2 regions of the Lysinibacillus sp. Ag94 genome follow, and region 2 is predicted to be linked to the other one. Evidence: riboswitches for the same ligand, from Rfam matches in the RefSeq annotation. Region 2 holds a riboswitch; the other holds the start of a gene.
The links. A riboswitch is a leader RNA that binds a small molecule or an ion and turns the genes downstream of it on or off. The one in region 2 is predicted to bind preQ1.
Positions count from the first base shown of each region.

Region 1: it holds a riboswitch for preQ1, as region 2 does, so the genes downstream of both, MY533_RS01580 (QueT transporter family protein) here and queC (7-cyano-7-deazaguanine synthase QueC) in region 2, are expected to answer to the same signal.

Region 1 is NZ_CP096780.1:344,793-353,476, forward strand. Features, by position in the region: gene MY533_RS01555 (FtsW/RodA/SpoVE family cell cycle protein) at 1-337, opposite strand, end outside; gene MY533_RS01560 (methyl-accepting chemotaxis protein) at 872-2,545, shown strand; gene MY533_RS01565 (L-threonine 3-dehydrogenase) at 2,867-3,820, shown strand; partial or broken gene MY533_RS01570 (fatty-acid--CoA ligase) at 3,953-4,159, shown strand; gene trpB (tryptophan synthase subunit beta) at 4,202-5,365, opposite strand; T-box leader at 5,426-5,626, opposite strand; gene MY533_RS01580 (QueT transporter family protein) at 5,710-6,192, opposite strand; PreQ1 riboswitch class I at 6,199-6,243, opposite strand; gene MY533_RS01585 (DUF1259 domain-containing protein) at 6,490-6,882, opposite strand; gene MY533_RS01590 (hypothetical protein) at 6,961-7,215, opposite strand; gene MY533_RS01595 (ABC transporter substrate-binding protein) at 7,783-8,684, shown strand, end outside.
Region 2 is NZ_CP096780.1:2,311,393-2,320,076, forward strand. Features, by position in the region: gene MY533_RS10680 (leucine-rich repeat domain-containing protein) at 797-2,671, shown strand; PreQ1 riboswitch class I at 2,816-2,862, shown strand; gene queC (7-cyano-7-deazaguanine synthase QueC) at 3,079-3,738, shown strand; gene queD (6-carboxytetrahydropterin synthase QueD) at 3,742-4,215, shown strand; gene queE (7-carboxy-7-deazaguanine synthase QueE) at 4,208-4,936, shown strand; gene MY533_RS10700 (hypothetical protein) at 5,552-6,055, shown strand; gene bioW (6-carboxyhexanoate--CoA ligase) at 6,036-6,767, shown strand; gene bioF (8-amino-7-oxononanoate synthase) at 6,771-7,943, shown strand; gene MY533_RS10715 (transglutaminase family protein) at 8,070-8,684, opposite strand, start outside.

The DNA of each region.
Region 1 (8,684 bases), 2.0 Mb from region 2:
ACGGCTGAATAGATCCTAAAACTGGGATTTGGTACCAGCGTTTTGCTTCATTTATAGTCCGAGCTATACTTTCTGGTGCAATAAATAAGCCAAATGTTAATAAGACCATCGCCCAATAAAATGGCCAGCCAATCTTTTTTAGTTGCTCGATATCAAGCTTTGCTACTCCAAACATAATTAAAAATCCGATTAGGTAATAAAAAAATTGCTTTGTAATGAACGAGCTTGTATACTGCTCAAACACCGTACTACTGGAATGAACAAAGAGACAACTAATGATACCGAGCAATGCCAAGCTAATAACTAAACTTTTATCTAATTTATTAAACTGTAACATTCACACACCTCCCTTTTGAGTAATTTTGCCTCAGCGTAATTGCCGCTGCCGCTCCGCTTTCGCGCAGAAACCAATTGCCGCTGCCGCTTCGCTTTCGTACTAAAAACACTTAGCAGAAGCTAGATAAACCATACTATTAATAGACAACGATAGGAAATTCAGAAGGTTGCAAGTTAAATGATTATTATGATTATTGGAAGTTAAAACCAATTTTGCTATTTTGTTAATTTTACATTTGGAGTGAACTCGTAGGGTTACTAAGATAACGTTTGATTGATTTAGATACGGAAGTAACGCAGTGGGAGTTACGGGCAAAGCGAAGCTCTCCACCAGGTAATTTTCTAATTAAACTGGTATGTCCCTAAAGGCATTTATGAGGACTAATATCATGTTACCTAGAGGGGAATATGCGCCGATTATAGTAGGAGTAATGGGATTATTTTCACAACATTTCGTGCAATCTTTACAAAAACATAACACTGGCTTTAAATCTTCATACTATCATTATTGGTAAGAGTTGGAGAAGGAGCCGAGATGATGCATTTTTTTCGATACATAATGGTGAAGGACAAGTTACTTATACTGATGATAGTTTGTGTACTATCAAATGTATTGCTAGGTATTTTTAGTGTTGATTATTTACGGAAAATGTCATGGCATGCAAGTGAAAGCTATACTGAAGGACTTGTACCGATTGGATGGTTAAATGAACTAGAGGAATCACAACGACAATTAGATTATTTAGTAGATTCAGCCGGAGCTTATCAAGAAATGACTGTCATTTTAAAAAACGCTGAGCAGCCTTTAGAACATTTAGTAAGTCTAGAAATCGATAAAAAGATGAACCATCAGATGAAGAAATTTAAAACTTTACTAGCACAGCAGGTAGAAATGATCAATAACTATAAACAATTGGGCCAAAAAGAACAGCAACAATTTTATGGTCAGTCTTATTTATCTGTAAGCCAGCAAAGTCATTCATTATTAGAAGAAACTCAAAGCTATTTGGTTCAGCGGGCTAAAGAACAGCAACAGGCATACCAGAAAGATGTGCAATTTGGTTATTGGCTATTAGGGGGAGTATGTTTATTTGTTGTTTTGTTAGTAATCTGTATAGGATTTGTAGCAACAAAAGCTGTGAATATACCAACGCGTCAATTGAAGTCGTTATTAAAGCGCGCGGAGCAGGGGGATTTCACAGCGAATGCCAGTTATGTGGCGCAGGATGAGCTGGGCGAGGTAGTATTGTCTTATAATCAGATGACAACAGAGGTGAAAAGACTACTTCATACAGTATCAAAAAGTGCACATGAGGTTGAAGAAATGACTGGGAAACTGCAGGAATCCTCCGAAAAATCGTCTAACACGACGCACAAAATTGCAAAGGATGTACAGTCTATTTCAGATTCAACTGCTGCTTCTACTAAAAAATTAGCTTCGAATACAGCATCTCTAGAGGAAGTGCTAAATAGTGTACAAGTAATTTTAGAAAAAGTGCAGGTTGTTGAAAATTTTGCTCATAAAACTGCGAGTGATGCAGAAAGTGGTACGGAAATTGTACAGGCGAATTTAACTCAAATACAGGCCATTAAACGCGCAGTTGAACAATCGAATACAGCCATTTTTAATCTTGTAGAGAGAGCAGCTACAATCGATCAAATGGTTGAAGTAATTGAAAAAATTACTGCGCAAACAAACCTTCTAGCCTTAAATGCATCTATTGAGGCTGCTAGGGCAGGGGAGCATGGTAAAGGATTTGCGGTGGTAGCCAATGAAGTTCGCAAGCTTGCAGAGCAAACCGTTCTTTCAACCCAAACGATTACGTCCATTGTACAAAATATTCATTTAGATTCCAGCTATGCTGTGCAAATGATGGAGGGTGTGTTAGTCGCAACTGAAAAGGGAGTGCAGGTTACAGGAGATACGGCAACAAGCTTCGATCATATTTTAGAAAAAGTACATACAATGAAGCCATATATAACGGAAGTATCTACGACTATTCAAGAAATTGCCAACCATACGAAAAAGGTTAGTGAAGATGCGGTAATGTTAACATCATTTTCTGATACGAATGCAGCATCCACTAAACATGTAGCTACATTAACAGCCGATCAATTAACCGCACAGCAGCAATTCCATGATTATATTAAAGAGCTACATAAGGTATCAAAAGTTTTGCAAATAGCCGTAAAGCGTTTCCGTATTTAATAACAACAAAAGGATCTTCTTTGTCGACAAAGGAGATTCTTTTTTTTGAGTAGTATTAAACAAAATTTATATTGTTTGAATGTACACCTGAGTTGTACATATGTATTTTATATGTTTTTCTAGCACAATATTTTATAGGTCTCATATACTGTTGGTGAAGGATTCTTTGCTCTGTTTTTAAAAATTGAAAATATTGTGGTTGTATTTTTAATATGAACACTTTATAATGAAATTCATCATAAGTGTTATTAAATCAATGTTTTATTATATATTATTGTACTCTCAGAAAGTACAATTGTTCACAGGTGGAGGTTTGGAGAAATGGAAAAAATAATGGTTACAGGAGCACTAGGTCAAATAGGTTCTGAGCTTGTAGAAAAACTTCGTGGTATTTATGGAGAGGACAATGTGTTAGCAACAGATATCCGGAAGCTTGAGCATTCTAAAGGTCCATTTGAAGTATTGGACGTGACGGATGGACAAAGAATGCATGATTTAGCGAAAGATTTTGGTGCAGATACAATGATGCATTTAGCGGCGTTATTATCGGCAACAGCAGAAAAAAATCCTTTGCTAGCGTGGAATTTAAATATGGGCGGTTTAATGAATGCGTTGGAGGTTTCGCGAGAGTTAAGCTTGCAATTTTTTACCCCGAGCTCAATAGGCGCATTTGGTCCATCGACACCAAAGGATAATACGCCACAGGATACATTACAGCGTCCAACAACAATGTATGGGGTAAATAAAGTTGCTGGTGAGCTGTTATGTGATTATTATTTCAATCGTTTTGGTGTAGATACTCGCGGTGTACGCTTCCCTGGGTTAATTTCATACGTAACTCCTCCTGGAGGCGGTACAACAGACTATGCGGTAGAGATCTTCTATGAGGCGATCGAGCAAGGGAAGTATACATCTTATATTCAAGAAGGTACGTATATGGACATGATGTACATGCCAGATGCATTGCAAGCTATTGTAGATTTAATGGAAGCCGATAGTAGCAAACTAATACATCGCAATGCCTTTAATATCACTGCAATGAGCTTCGAGCCATCTGAAATTGCGGCGGAAATTAACAAGCATTTGCCACATTTTCGTATGAATTATCATGTAGACCCGGTTCGTCAAGCGATAGCAGATAGCTGGCCAAATTCATTAAATATAGAAGCCGCACAAAAAGAATGGGGCTTTAAAGCGCAGTATGATCTAGCAAAAATGACAGTTGATATGCTAGATAAATTAAAAATTAAACTACAGACAAAAGCCTGTTCATAAAAAAATTCCTAAAAGTGGACGAAGAATTTAGTTTTCTTCGTCCTTTAGTGTTGGATATCTGTGTGAATGCTGGCCGATTCTAGATGTAATTATCTGTGAGCGAGATATTAGTTCGTTACGAGCTATTTGTCGCTAGCTTGTGTAGTATTGAAGGAAGGAATGGCGGCAAGTGAAGAGGAGCTTCTGGCATTTTTAGGAAGTCAATTTGCAAAATGGTGGGTACCGGATGATGTAGTATTTTTAGATGAAATTCCAAAAACATCAGTTGGAAAGTTCCTGAAGATAAAGCTTCGGGATAATATCGCAGAAATTTATCCGAAATTAGCTTCATTTGTATAGTTAAAAGAGCGATTTCCACAAAGGGAAGTCGCTCTTTCATTTTTATCTACTTAACATTTGAAATACTTGTTCTACGTCTTTGTCTCCGCGGCCAGAGATATTGATAATAATACTCTCTTCCGGTGATAATGTTGGCGCAAGTTTTAGTGCGTGAGCAACTGCGTGGGAGCTTTCTAGTGCCGGAATAATTCCTTCAACCTTTGACAGCACTTGGAATGCTTCAAGCACTTCTTCATTCGTCACCGTTACATATTCTCCACGACCAATAGTTTTTAAATAGCTATGCTCTGGACCAGCTCCAGGATAATCTAGTCCAGCAGCAATTGAATACGTTGGTAGTGGATTGCCTTCTGCATCTTGCAGTACTAAACATTTGAAACCGTGTAATTCACCGGGTGTTCCTTCATTTAATGTAGCGGCCTTATCGGGTTCAATGCCGATGAGGCGAACATTTTCATCTGCAATATATTCCGCAAACGCACCGATCGCATTACTGCCGCCACCGACACAAGCAAGTACTGCTGCTGGTAGCTTGCCTTCTTTTTCTATAATTTGTTCACGACTTTCACGGCTAATGACTGATTGGAAATGCTTGACCATTGAAGGGAATGGGTGAGGTCCTACAGCAGAACCTAGTAAATAAAAAGTCGTCTCATAGTTTTCCACTAAATCAGCAAATGCTTCATCTACAGCATCCTTTAATCGCCCTTGTCCTTTATCAACAGCTACTACCTTTGCACCAAGAAGCTCCATACGGAAGACGTTTAATGCTTGACGCTTTGTATCCTTTAAACCCATATAAATGGTGCAATCCATTCCGAACATTGCACAAGCCGTTGCTGTTGCTACACCATGCTGACCCGCACCTGTTTCGGCAATCACACGATTAGCACCCATGCGCTTTGCTAATAAAATCTGTCCAAGGACGTTATTAATTTTATGTGAACCTGTATGGTTAAGATCTTCACGCTTTAAATAAATTTTTGCGCCGCCTAATTGTTTTGTTAAATTTTCAGCAAAATAAAGTGGTGATTTGCGCCCAATATATTCATGGAAATAATAATCTAGCTCTTTCTTAAAGTCTTCATCGTCTTTATATTTTTGGAAGTTTTCATCTAAAATATTTAATACATTTTGAAGTTCAGCAGGAACAAAGCTACCACCAAATTCACCGAAATATCCTTTTTTCTCTACTACTATACTCATCTTCTCTCGACTCCTCTTTTCTAATTTTTCCATAAAAAAAAGTCACTACAATCCTTCTGTAAAAAGGACGAGTAACCGTGGTGCCACCTTCATTCGCATATATTGCGCGCTTTCGTACTCCGGTAACGGGGAGTAAATTCGTCCTCACATTTGATGAGGCTGCTCCAAAGCCCATTCGCAAGTACGTACTACTGATTTGCACCAACCATCAGCTCTCTTTAAGTACGCCCGCTTGCTACTATTCTTTTTCTTAGCATTTATTGAAAAGAATTGTAAAGTATTTTCGGAATATTGTCAAGAATAACAAGAAAATAAAAAAAGACGAATCTATTAAGATCCGTCAGTTAAATTAAATTTTTGAAGTTTAAGCGTTTATTCAATGTATACATAATCGGTGCACCGACCGCTAAGACAATAAATTCACCTGTAGCAACAGTTAACCATGTCCAGAAGAATGGTAATTCTAGTGCAATGTTCAATTCAAAAGCAATGATGAACATTGTGCAAGTAAATAATAATGTATTAATGACTAAACGTGCCCAAATATTTTTAACAAATTTACAAATAAGAATGAACAATCCAAGAGTAATCATCGAATGGGCTACACCAAAATACAAATCGATAATGCCGTTTGGTGAAAATAGATTGGAGATAAATACACCAATAATGATTCCGAAGGCAAAGCGTGGATTAAACGCAACTAAATGATTAAACATTTCTGATAGACGGAACTGCACCTCTGTAAAGCCAAATGGGGCGACTAACAATGTAATAGCGATGTAAAGAGCTGCAATTATGCCACTCGTTGTTAAAAATTTCACTTTCATATACATTTCTCCTTAGTTTTTTTGCGTGGGATGGTTACGAACCACGTGAAGCAAATGCAATCATATCAATGTTCATGCTTATTTGTAAATAGCAATGAGTAAAAAAAACGCAGAAATTCATAGTGCTAAAGGTAATATTTAACCCTTGTTCGTTGTGCTCATAAGAAGAGGGCTTGTACAGTTGCTTCATTACAGATGGAATGAATGAAACTGAACTATAGCTGAGAAGCAACCGTGAACATTAAAAACAGTCATAGTAAAAAGAACTGTTCTAAGCAGTTCTTTTAACAGGTAGAGTTATCTTTTTAAAACACGAAATGCTTGAGCAAATTTTTGGGCGAAGATTAATGGGGGCTCTATTGATTGAAAATGAACGTATAAAATTACTGGATCTGAATATATCCAGTGATTATGGACGGCACTAATAATTAAATTATTTTCTGCAAGTACCTTAACAAATGGTGTTAATTCTTCTTGAAGTACTACAACTTCTCCTAAGTTAAGTGCATTTCCATATATATCGAGTGATTCGAACGTTATTCCAGCATGAAGTGCACTACGACTTGGGCGACCTTGAATCGTAACAGTAAGATTTCGATTAAGTTTTACGGAACATACACCATGTTCCATAGAAGCTTTTCCGTTGGCAATCTGAGCAAATTTTGTACACATATCTTGAAAGCTTTGCATTTAGACACCTCTGCTTTTTTAAACTTCTATTCTGAGGATGCCTTGGTGCTAAAGAAGTAGGAGGTCTCTCGTTGGGATTTATTCATCTAAAACATTTTTAATTTCTCCTATTTCAAAAATGATATCGTCAAGTTGTTTTTTGAATTCATCTGTATATTCTAGTTCTCCATCTAAATCTTTTGTATATTCCAAGGCATTTAAGGCAAAATCTAGAGAAAATGCAAATAGACTGTCACAAAGATTAGAGATGATTGTGTCAATATCCTCTATATTTGCATTTTGTTTCTCTTGTGAATAAGAAGGTTGATTTAAATTGGTTTCTTCATTGTTCATGGTATTCCTCCTTTTAGAAAGCAGCATTCGTCTTATTTGCATCATATGCATTAAGTGTAAAAAAGGAGACTGAAATATGTAGATCAATCTTGTTAGTGGCCAAATGTAAACATTAAGGGAGAATAGTGAACTCGAATGTTAATTTTATTCTGCCATCCAAGGTGTTGCTCAAACGCACGTATGCTTCCAAAATAAGTAGATACCTTGTAGAAGTAATAGTGAATAAATATAATAATTTGACTGCCTGACATTTATTTTGGGGAATGTCGGGTTTTTAGGTTTTATATAAATTACTTGAAAAATCAATAGCAGAAAAATAACTTCGCGAAATTTGTCAATAAAACTTTTGTTATATTAGAAAAAGAAATCAATTTATAGAAATAGTGTAGTTTAGCGGTTTAAAGTGACAAATTAAGTGAAAAAATAAAATATTTTGTGAAGTTTAATAGTCAGAACATTCATAATGTTGTTGACGAACCTATATAATAACGATAATATAGCGATAAGTTCACACTTTGTTTGGATAAAGTGTGATAAATATTAGAGATAATATTGGGGGGATTATTTGTGAAAAGCAATTTAAGAAAGCTTTCGTTCCTGTTATTTGGATTAGTTTTAATGCTTGCTGCTTGTGGCAACAGTGGATCTAGTTCATCAGACTCAAAAGAGAACGACAAGAATAATGCAAGTGAGAGCAGCAATGCAGATGACAAAACATTTAAAATTGGGATTACTCAAATTGTTGAGCATCCATCTTTAAATGCTGCAACTGAAGGTTTCAAAAAAGCAATTGAAGAATCTGGCTTAAAAGTTGAATACGATCCGCAAATAGCGCAAGGAGATAATAGTCTTAATACGACGATTGCAAACAATCTAGTAAGTGCCAACGTAGATTTAATCTTTGCTAACTCTACACCATCAGCACAAGCGGCGGCGACAGCTACTAGTGATATTCCGATTGTCTTCACTTCTGTAACGGATGCTGTTGGCGCACAGCTCATTGAATCTATGGAGAAGCCAGGAAAAAACGTAACAGGAACGATTGATTTACATCCTGATACTATTTCAAAAACAGTAGCATTCTTAAAGGAACTAGGTGCGAAAAAAGTAGGTATGGTTTACAACGCTGGTGAGCAAAACTCAGTAGCACAAGTAAAAGAAGTGAAAAAAGTTATGGCTGAGCAAGGCCTAACAGTAGTTGAGGCATCTGCGGCAACTTCTGCAGAAGTAAAACAAGCTGCTGAATCATTAATCGGTAAAGCGGATGCATTCTATATCATTACTGATAATACAGTAGTTTCGGCACTTGAGTCAGTAATTGATGTAGCAAACTCTAATAAATTACCACTAGTTGTAGGAGAGCTTGACTCTGTAGCACGTGGTGGCTTAGCTGCATATGGTTTTGAATATTATGACATCGGTTATGAGGCGGGGCAAATGGCTGTGAAGATTCTAAAAGGTGAAGCAAC
Region 2 (8,684 bases):
TTTTACCTCTCTTTTTATCAATAGAGTACGTAAATGTGAAAGTTATAGAAGGAGCTATTAAATATTAATGAATTATGGCTACATTAAGGTTCTTTCACATTAACATTTTTTGTTAGCTTTAATAGTTAGTATATTCTACTCAAATAGATAAATTCCTTCTTCCGCTAACCTGCCCGGTAAGTTGAATAGTTCCTTCCATTTAAATTATCACGTTAACTAATTCGAGCGAAAAGAAGATTATGTATTCGCATCGTTATAGAACTTTCTATAATGTTAGCTTTATAATGCGATTTGGATACCAATTCGTATGAAAATTGTTAAACAATTTTATATTGTTATTTTAAGTTTGTACTAGAAAACATATGGGCGACTTTTTTGTAAGTCTTAAGGTGGAAGATAATAGGTTCATCACCAAAAGTTGTGGAAGACATTTGTAAAACGTCTACTATGTAAATAGTTGACCTTCGTTCCGATTGGGCGACTCCTCGGGGATCAGTGATCTGACCCTGCAGCGCAGCGGATGTTTTCTGTGCGAAAGCGAAGCGACAGCAACAAATGTTTTCTGTGCGAAAGCGAAGCGTCAGCAACAAATGTTTTCTGTGCGAAAGCGAAGCGACAGCAACAAATGTTTATCTGTAGCGAAAGCGAAGCGACAGCTACAAAGCGCCCAGTCGGAACGGAAATCAACCACATGTTTTGGTGATGATCCAGATAATTAGTATTTAATAGAAATATTGACAATTATTTTTCGGACAACTAAGCTTAATTAAAAGTAGAGCTGGAGAGGAGATTGCCAGTGGAATTCATTAAATTAAATTGTCCGAATTGTAATGGGAAAATTGAATATAGAGAGGGACAATCATTCAAATGTCCTTTTTGTGAAACTGAAATAATGTTGAAAGAAAATAAAGTTTATTATGTTGATCAGACGATTAATAATTATTATGGTACAACTTCTGCGCATAAAGATACACGTCCAAAAACGAATTTAAAAGCGCTTTTAATAATACCGATTGTCTTCCTTTGTGTATTTCTTGGCTATTTTCTTTTGAGTGGCAATCAAACAGAATTTGGTAAACATAAGGAAATACCTATTCGGAAAATGCCAGAAAGCGAAGTTCTTTTATTCTTTTTAAAAGATATTTTTGATAAAGGTGAAGCAATGCCGTCTAAAGAAGAAATCGCAAGTGTCCGTTATTTGAAGGCATACTATTCTGAAGATCAATGGCATTTTGATTACAGTCTTGACGATCCGTTTACAAATAAGCAAGCCAAAATTTCTACCTATATTATTATGGATAAGCTATTAAATACACAAAAAATTGAACAAAAAGATTTTGAAGCCTTTACAGGTTTGACGGTATTGAATCTGATGGGGGATTATGAAATATCACAAAGTGAAAATGTAAGCTTCCGACATCTGGAAGGTTTAAAAAGTTATACAGGCCGCTTTAATGAATCATTTAGTAAAATTGCTGACTATTTTAGCGATAAGTCCAATGTTGTAGAGCTCTCTATTCAAATTCGAAGTAATGATGAACTTGCTTTACTATTACAATTTCCTAATCTTCAATCACTTGAAATTTCGTATCACACCGAGGAGGTTACAGATTTCCCACTGCTGAATAAACTGCCGTTAAAATCATTGTCTATAAAATTTGCCAACGATTTGAAGTGGTTGTCTTTATTAACTGATTTAGAGTCGTTAGCAATAGATTATAGTGAAGCAACAGATTTTAGCTCATTCTATTCACTGAATCAATTACAAAATTTGAAACTTACAGCGGTAAAAAACTTAAAAACGCTTGATTTTATACAAAACATGCCTAATTTACAAACGCTTGATCTTGAAAATATAGATATTACGAATGTAGAACGTCTTAGAAATAAGTCTTCATTGACAAAGTTGCGTTTAGCTTCTCTTTATAAATTAGAATTGCTTGATATCGTGAGTAGCCTGACTTCACTGACCGATTTATCGATAACTGGTTATAGTGGCCAAATAGCACCGATTGTAGCACCCCATTTAACAAAAGCGGAATTAAAAAATACTTTCTTATCCAAGTTAGAGGCACCTGCTTTAAAAGATTTAACTGTTGATATAAGTGGGGGACAGTCGTATTTGAATGGAGCTGAATTATTGAAATACCCACAGCTAGAACAACTTACAGCAATGGAGTCTGGCAATTTTATAGGTATCCGTTCTTTAAATCGTCTACCGAATCTGCAAACAATAAATTTAAAAGAGACCACTTTTTATGAAGAGACGAGTGAGTTATTCAATTTACAGCATGTAAAAACGTTAAATTGTAATGAGTGTAAGTTCCAATTTAATAGTCAAAATTCATTTAGCAACAACAAACTGGAACATTTAACTTTGAATAATGTATCCTTCCGAATAGATAATGGTGATTGGGTACATGAAGTTGATCAGGTAATGCCTTACTTTGTTGGTCTTACAGCTCTGCATTCATTCACTATCCAAGATAGTTCACTGCAATCATTGGGTTTTATGGAAAAGTGGCACCAAATTGAGGTGCTTCACTTGGAAAATAACGCTATTTCGAATGTAGAGCCATTAGTGAATTTGCCTAATTTAAAAAAGCTATATATTTTAGGAAATCAGGTGCAAAATAAATCTGTTCTAGACAATGGAATTATGATTTATTGAGGTAATATGACTATTTTGTGAATGAATTAAATCTCAGCAAAGTGTTTAGTGTACTATATAACAGTGGTTTTTCCAGAGAAGAAAAATACAATTGACGTTTCATACTATTTTTTGTATTATATTGAAAAGAATGCCCGGACTAGATCGGGAGAGGTTCATAGCAAATACCCTCTATAAAAAACTATGGAAACATGACAATATGCCATGTCCATATCGGACGTGGCTTTTTTTTATGTTTTTACTTATGTTTTAATAGAATGATTGGTAATGCCTCTCTTGAAAAGTGTTGGGAAACATTTTACAAGGAGGTTTTTTTATGTCTTGCCGAAGCTGGGATTGAATTGAACTTTTTGGTACTAAGGTACACAATATTCGTTAAAAAAATCGATATAAGGGAGTTTTTCTAGATGAAACAAGAAAAAGCAATTGTTGTATTTAGTGGAGGTCAGGACAGTACAACTTGTTTGTTCTGGGCAAAAGAACATTTTGAAGAAGTTGAGGCTGTTACTTTTGATTATGGTCAAAGGCATCGTCTTGAAATTGAATGTGCGAAGGAGATAGCACGGGAGCTCGGAGTTAAGCATCACATTCTAGATATGTCACTCCTGAATCAGCTTGCTCCGAATGCGTTGACACGACAAGACATAAAGGTAGTAGACGGAGAAAATGGTGAGCTTCCATCGACCTTTGTACCTGGTCGAAATCTTCTCTTTCTTTCATTTGCGGGCGTTTTAGCGAGTCAAGTAGGAGCTAAGCATATTGTCACTGGCGTTTGTGAAACGGATTTTAGCGGATATCCGGATTGCCGAGATGTTTTTATTAAATCCTTGAATGTAACATTAAATTTATCGATGGATGATTCCTTTGTGATTGATACACCGTTGATGTGGCTGAATAAGGCACAAACATGGGAGCTAGCTAATCAGTTTGGGGCACTTGAATTTATACGAGAAAGAACGCTGACTTGCTATAATGGTGTAATAGCAGATGGCTGTGGTGAATGCCCGGCATGTAAACTGCGAAATAAAGGGCTTGATGAGTATTTGAGCTTCAGGAAGGAGTCTTAAGGCATGTCAGAATTTATAATCGTCGATAAACTCCAAAAAATAGATGAAGATATTCACAGAAATCAATTAAACTATCATACAAAGCGTGTACTCATAAGCAAAGAATTTACTTTCGATGCGGCTCATCATTTACACAATTATGAGGGGAAATGTAAAAACCTGCACGGTCATACGTATCGCGTAGTATTAGGACTGAGTGGATACACAGATGAACGCGGTTTGGTGATTGATTTTGGCGATATAAAAGCAATATGGAAACAAAAAATAGAAATTCATTTAGATCACCGTTATTTAAATGAAACGCTTCCACCCATGAATACGACGGCAGAGAACATTGTTGTTTGGATTTACGAAAAATTGACTGAGGCCTTGCATGATGAACAAAGATATAACGGTGCGCGTGTAGAGTTTATCAGACTATATGAAACTCCGACAAGCTATGCAGAAGCTAGACGGGAGTGGATGGAAGTTGAGTAAGGTACCTGTTATCGAGATTTTTGGACCGACGATTCAAGGCGAGGGAATGGTCGTTGGCCAAAAGACTATGTTTGTGAGAACTGCAGGCTGTGATTATTCCTGTTCTTGGTGTGATTCATCGTTTACATGGGATGGTAGCGCAAAACATCTTATCGTCCAAATGACAGCACAAGAGATTTGGTCTGAGTTGAAACGCCTTGGAGGCAGTGGTTTTTCATTTGTCACGATATCAGGCGGCAATCCTGCACTCCATCAAAATTTGGAAGAACTCATTGCGATTTTAAAAGAAAACGACATAAAGATCGGGGTGGAAACACAGGGAAGTAGGTGGCAAAAATGGATGTATGAGATTGATGAACTGACAATCTCACCTAAGCCACCTAGTTCTGGAATGACCACAGACTATTCGGTGCTCTCTAATATGTTCGAAAAGCTTAAAAATCGCAACAGTAATCACCATATATCTCTAAAAGTAGTCGTTTTTAATCAAGAGGATTACGAATATGCTAAACAAATTCACCAACGATATCCAATGATTCCTTTTTATCTCCAAGTCGGTAATGATGATCTCACAACAACTGACAATTCTCAATTGATACTCCATTTGTTGGATAACTATCATGCGCTGATTGATAGAGTGATTAACGATGAGGAATTCAGAGATGTCAAAGTACTACCACAGTTGCATGCCCTCGTTTGGGGGAATAAAAGAGGTGTATAAATAGTGCGTCATTACAATAAATTGTATGGTGTTATCATTATTTATTTGACTACCATCAAATGCGTGTTGTAAAAACCTTCAAATCGAAAGGGAAAAGATTATAACTTGGGAAGGTGTGAGAGTATAGGTTAATTTGGCCTATACTTTTTTTGTACGCCCAACATGTATATAAGCGATAGAGTAAATAGTTGAATCGTGAAGGTAGCAGTAGACTTTACAGGAGTGGCGAGCATAATAGCATCGGCTAGCCATTGATGTAGCTGGGTTCTAGCCTAGCGAATCATGCGCGTAGAGGCTCCGTGTCAAGTTGTAATTATTCACACACTTGTAAAGAAACGTAGTTAATCAGCGAAAGTGTACATGTTTAGACGAGCAAAAATGTACAAGATTATTTTGACATTTACATGCGGAATGTGAAAAAAGTATCTAGTCTGAGGAACACGAACTTCATTGATCAATAACCAAACCGATTTTCACAAATAATAAAAATTCCTACCATTTTATCTACTTTCCTATCTCTATTTGTGTTAACTTATTATTAATAAGGGTTAACTCAAATAGAGAGAATAGGAGGCAATGACATCAATTATTTAAAAAGTAAGATGGAGGAATAAAATGATTCGAAAGTTTTCTACATATGATCTTGCGCAGATTTCATTGCTAGCTTGTCTTATTATCGTTACAGGCATGTTTAAAATTCCAACAGGTTTTCCTGGGTCTGACTTTCAATTATCAGCACCTATTGCCGTTGCGATTGCAGCGGTATTTGGATTTAAGCGATATTTTCTAGCGGGGATCATTGCAAGTTTAATCTTATTTTTACTAGGTATACACTCGATCTTAAATGTGGAGATCTCCTTTATTTTTCGATTGACTGTTGGCCTACTTATTGTATTATTTGGGACTTCAATTCCGGTACTTGTTTTGGCAGGCCCAATTGGCACAACGATTGCTAGATTTGGTTTGGCTTTTACGTTAGGAACTCCATTGTTACCGTTAGTAGTTTTGGCTATTCCAGGTATGGTAATCACAGCTGTTAGTGTTTATCCTATAACGAAAATATTACAGACAATAAATAGGAAAGTAGCAGGTAATGATCATGTTAAAAACGTGTTATAGCATTCGAATGCGTGCGGCAGAGAGAAGCTCTGAACTAGGGGAAAAGCATATATCTGGTGGTGAACGGATAGGTAGTAAATCTCAGATAGAGCCAATTGTAAAGCAGTTATTGAACAAAGCAAGTAATCATTCGCGTGGAGATGCTGACTTTATACAAATTACCGTTGAAAAAATTGCACATGATCACATACAGTATTTGCCGCCTTTAGAAATTACAACTGTTGAGGCCGGTTCAATTGAAAAGGCCCATAGTGAGGCAAGAAAGATACTAACCTCCTTAGGTGTTTCGGAGCATGCATTGACTGTTGCTTTTCACCAACTTAATAGTCATCAAAACCTCCGTGGCGCAATTATTTTAAATAGTAAAACCGGCTTACGGCTTGACGATCGGGGGGAGAAGGGTGTTCGAGTATCACGAATCGATTGGCAAGACGGTAATTGGGAGCTGAATGAGCGTGTCCGTGAAGCGTTGGCTCTGGCGACGAAAGTGGCAAATTCTCCGTTTACAATCGCAGAATTATGTTGGTCTGATGATCCAGATTACGTCACTGGATATGTAAGTAATCGTGCCATTGGTTATGTCAGAATTACACCGTTAAAAAGGGAAGGCTGCGAGAGCGGAGGGCGCATTTATTTTGTGTCAGATGAGGTTGAACTAGCATCTTTTATAGACTATTTAGAAAGCGTACCGGTTCTCATTAGGAGGGATTAAAAAATGGATCAGCGGTTACAGCAGGAACTACAATTAATAGAAGAGCAAGGATTGACAAGAAAGTTACGTTCGTTTTCAAATGGCAATGAGAGCGAGATCATCATGAATGGTAAGAGATTTTTGCTTTTTTCATCTAATAACTATTTAGGTCTTGCAACAGATTTTCGATTGAGAAAGAAAGCATTTGAAGGTATTAGTAAATACGGTACAGGGGCAGGTGGTTCGCGATTAACAACTGGAAATTTCGTCATTCATGAACAGCTTGAATGTGAAATTGCGGATTTGAAAAAGACTGAAGCCGCCATTGTATTCAGCAGTGGTTATTTAGCGAATATTGGTGTGATTTCGAGTGTGATGAAGGCAGGGGATATGATTTTTTCTGATGCTTGGAATCATGCCAGTATAATAGATGGTTGTCGACTTAGTACAGCAAAGACAATTGTTTATGAACATGCGGATATGGTAGATTTAGAGCATAAATTAAGGAAATCACATGGAGATGGAAAGAAGTTTATTGTGACAGATGGCGTCTTTAGTATGGATGGTGATATCGCTCCACTTCCCGAAATAGTTGCACTAGCAAAGAAATACAATGCTTACATAATGATTGATGATGCGCATGCGACAGGTGTTTTAGGAAATGATGGCCGTGGTACTGCCGATTATTTTGGATTGAAAGATGACATTGATTTGACAGTTGGCACGTTGAGTAAAGCGATTGGTGCAGAGGGTGGCTTTGTAGCGACGTCGTCCATTGCGAAGAACTATTTACTGAATAGCGCTAGATCTTTTATTTTCCAAACAGCTTTATCTCCAAGTGCGATTGAAGCAGCAAGAGAAGGAATTTCCATTATTCAGCATGAGCCCGAACGAAGGGAGCAATTGCTGAATAATGCTAAGTATTTACGTCAAAAATTGGTGGAATCGGGTTTTGTAGTTAAAGGAGGGGAAACGCCAATTATATCTCTTCTTATCGGTGATGCCCATGAAGCTATGCAATTTTCTGAGAAACTAATGGATGAAGGTGTTTTTATTCCAGCGATTCGACCACCAACTGTGCCAAAAGGGTCGAGCCGGTTGCGGATTACAGTGATGGCTTCACATACAATGGAGCAGCTCGATACAGTCCTCATTAAAATGAGGAAAATAGGAAAAGAAATGGGTATTGTATCGTGATCAAAAATGATACCTAGATAAATTCTTTTGATATACTGCAAAATTCAAGATTAAAATCATCTTACTAAAACCCCTGATTCTTCTGTTTGGCGTAGAAAAATCAGGGGTTTAATTTATATCGTTTTATTATAAATGATTCAATGCTTTGACGCTCACTTTAACTGTTAAATTATGCTTTCCACCTGAATAAACGCCTTCAACAGGACTTATATCGGAATAATCACGGCCAATGCATAAAATAATGTGATTTTCTAACACTTCTACATTATTAGTTGGATCGAGACCAATCCAGCCGATTCCTGGTATCATGACTTCCACCCAAGCGTGGGTTGCAATATCACCGATCAAGGCGGAGTTTTCGTCCACATATAAATAACCGCTAACATAGCGTGCTGGAATTCCTTTAGCTCTTAGCACGGCAAGCATGACATGTGTGAAATCCTGGCAAACACCTCGCTTAAGGGAAAAGGCTTCGCTTGCAGTTGTCGTAACATCGGTTGCACCTGGAACGTATTCAAAAGTCGAGTATAAATATTGCATTAAATTTAATGAAAATAATACAGGATTTTCAGCATGACCAATTGCATGATAAACTTCCTCTAACTGATTTTCTGTCATAAACGTAAAATGTGTAAACTTTAAATAGGGCAAATAATGCTCATAAAACAGTTTCGAGTGAAAAATTGTCTGCATTTCTGGTGAATATTGAATGCGATGAATAAATGGTGCACGTTGAATGCT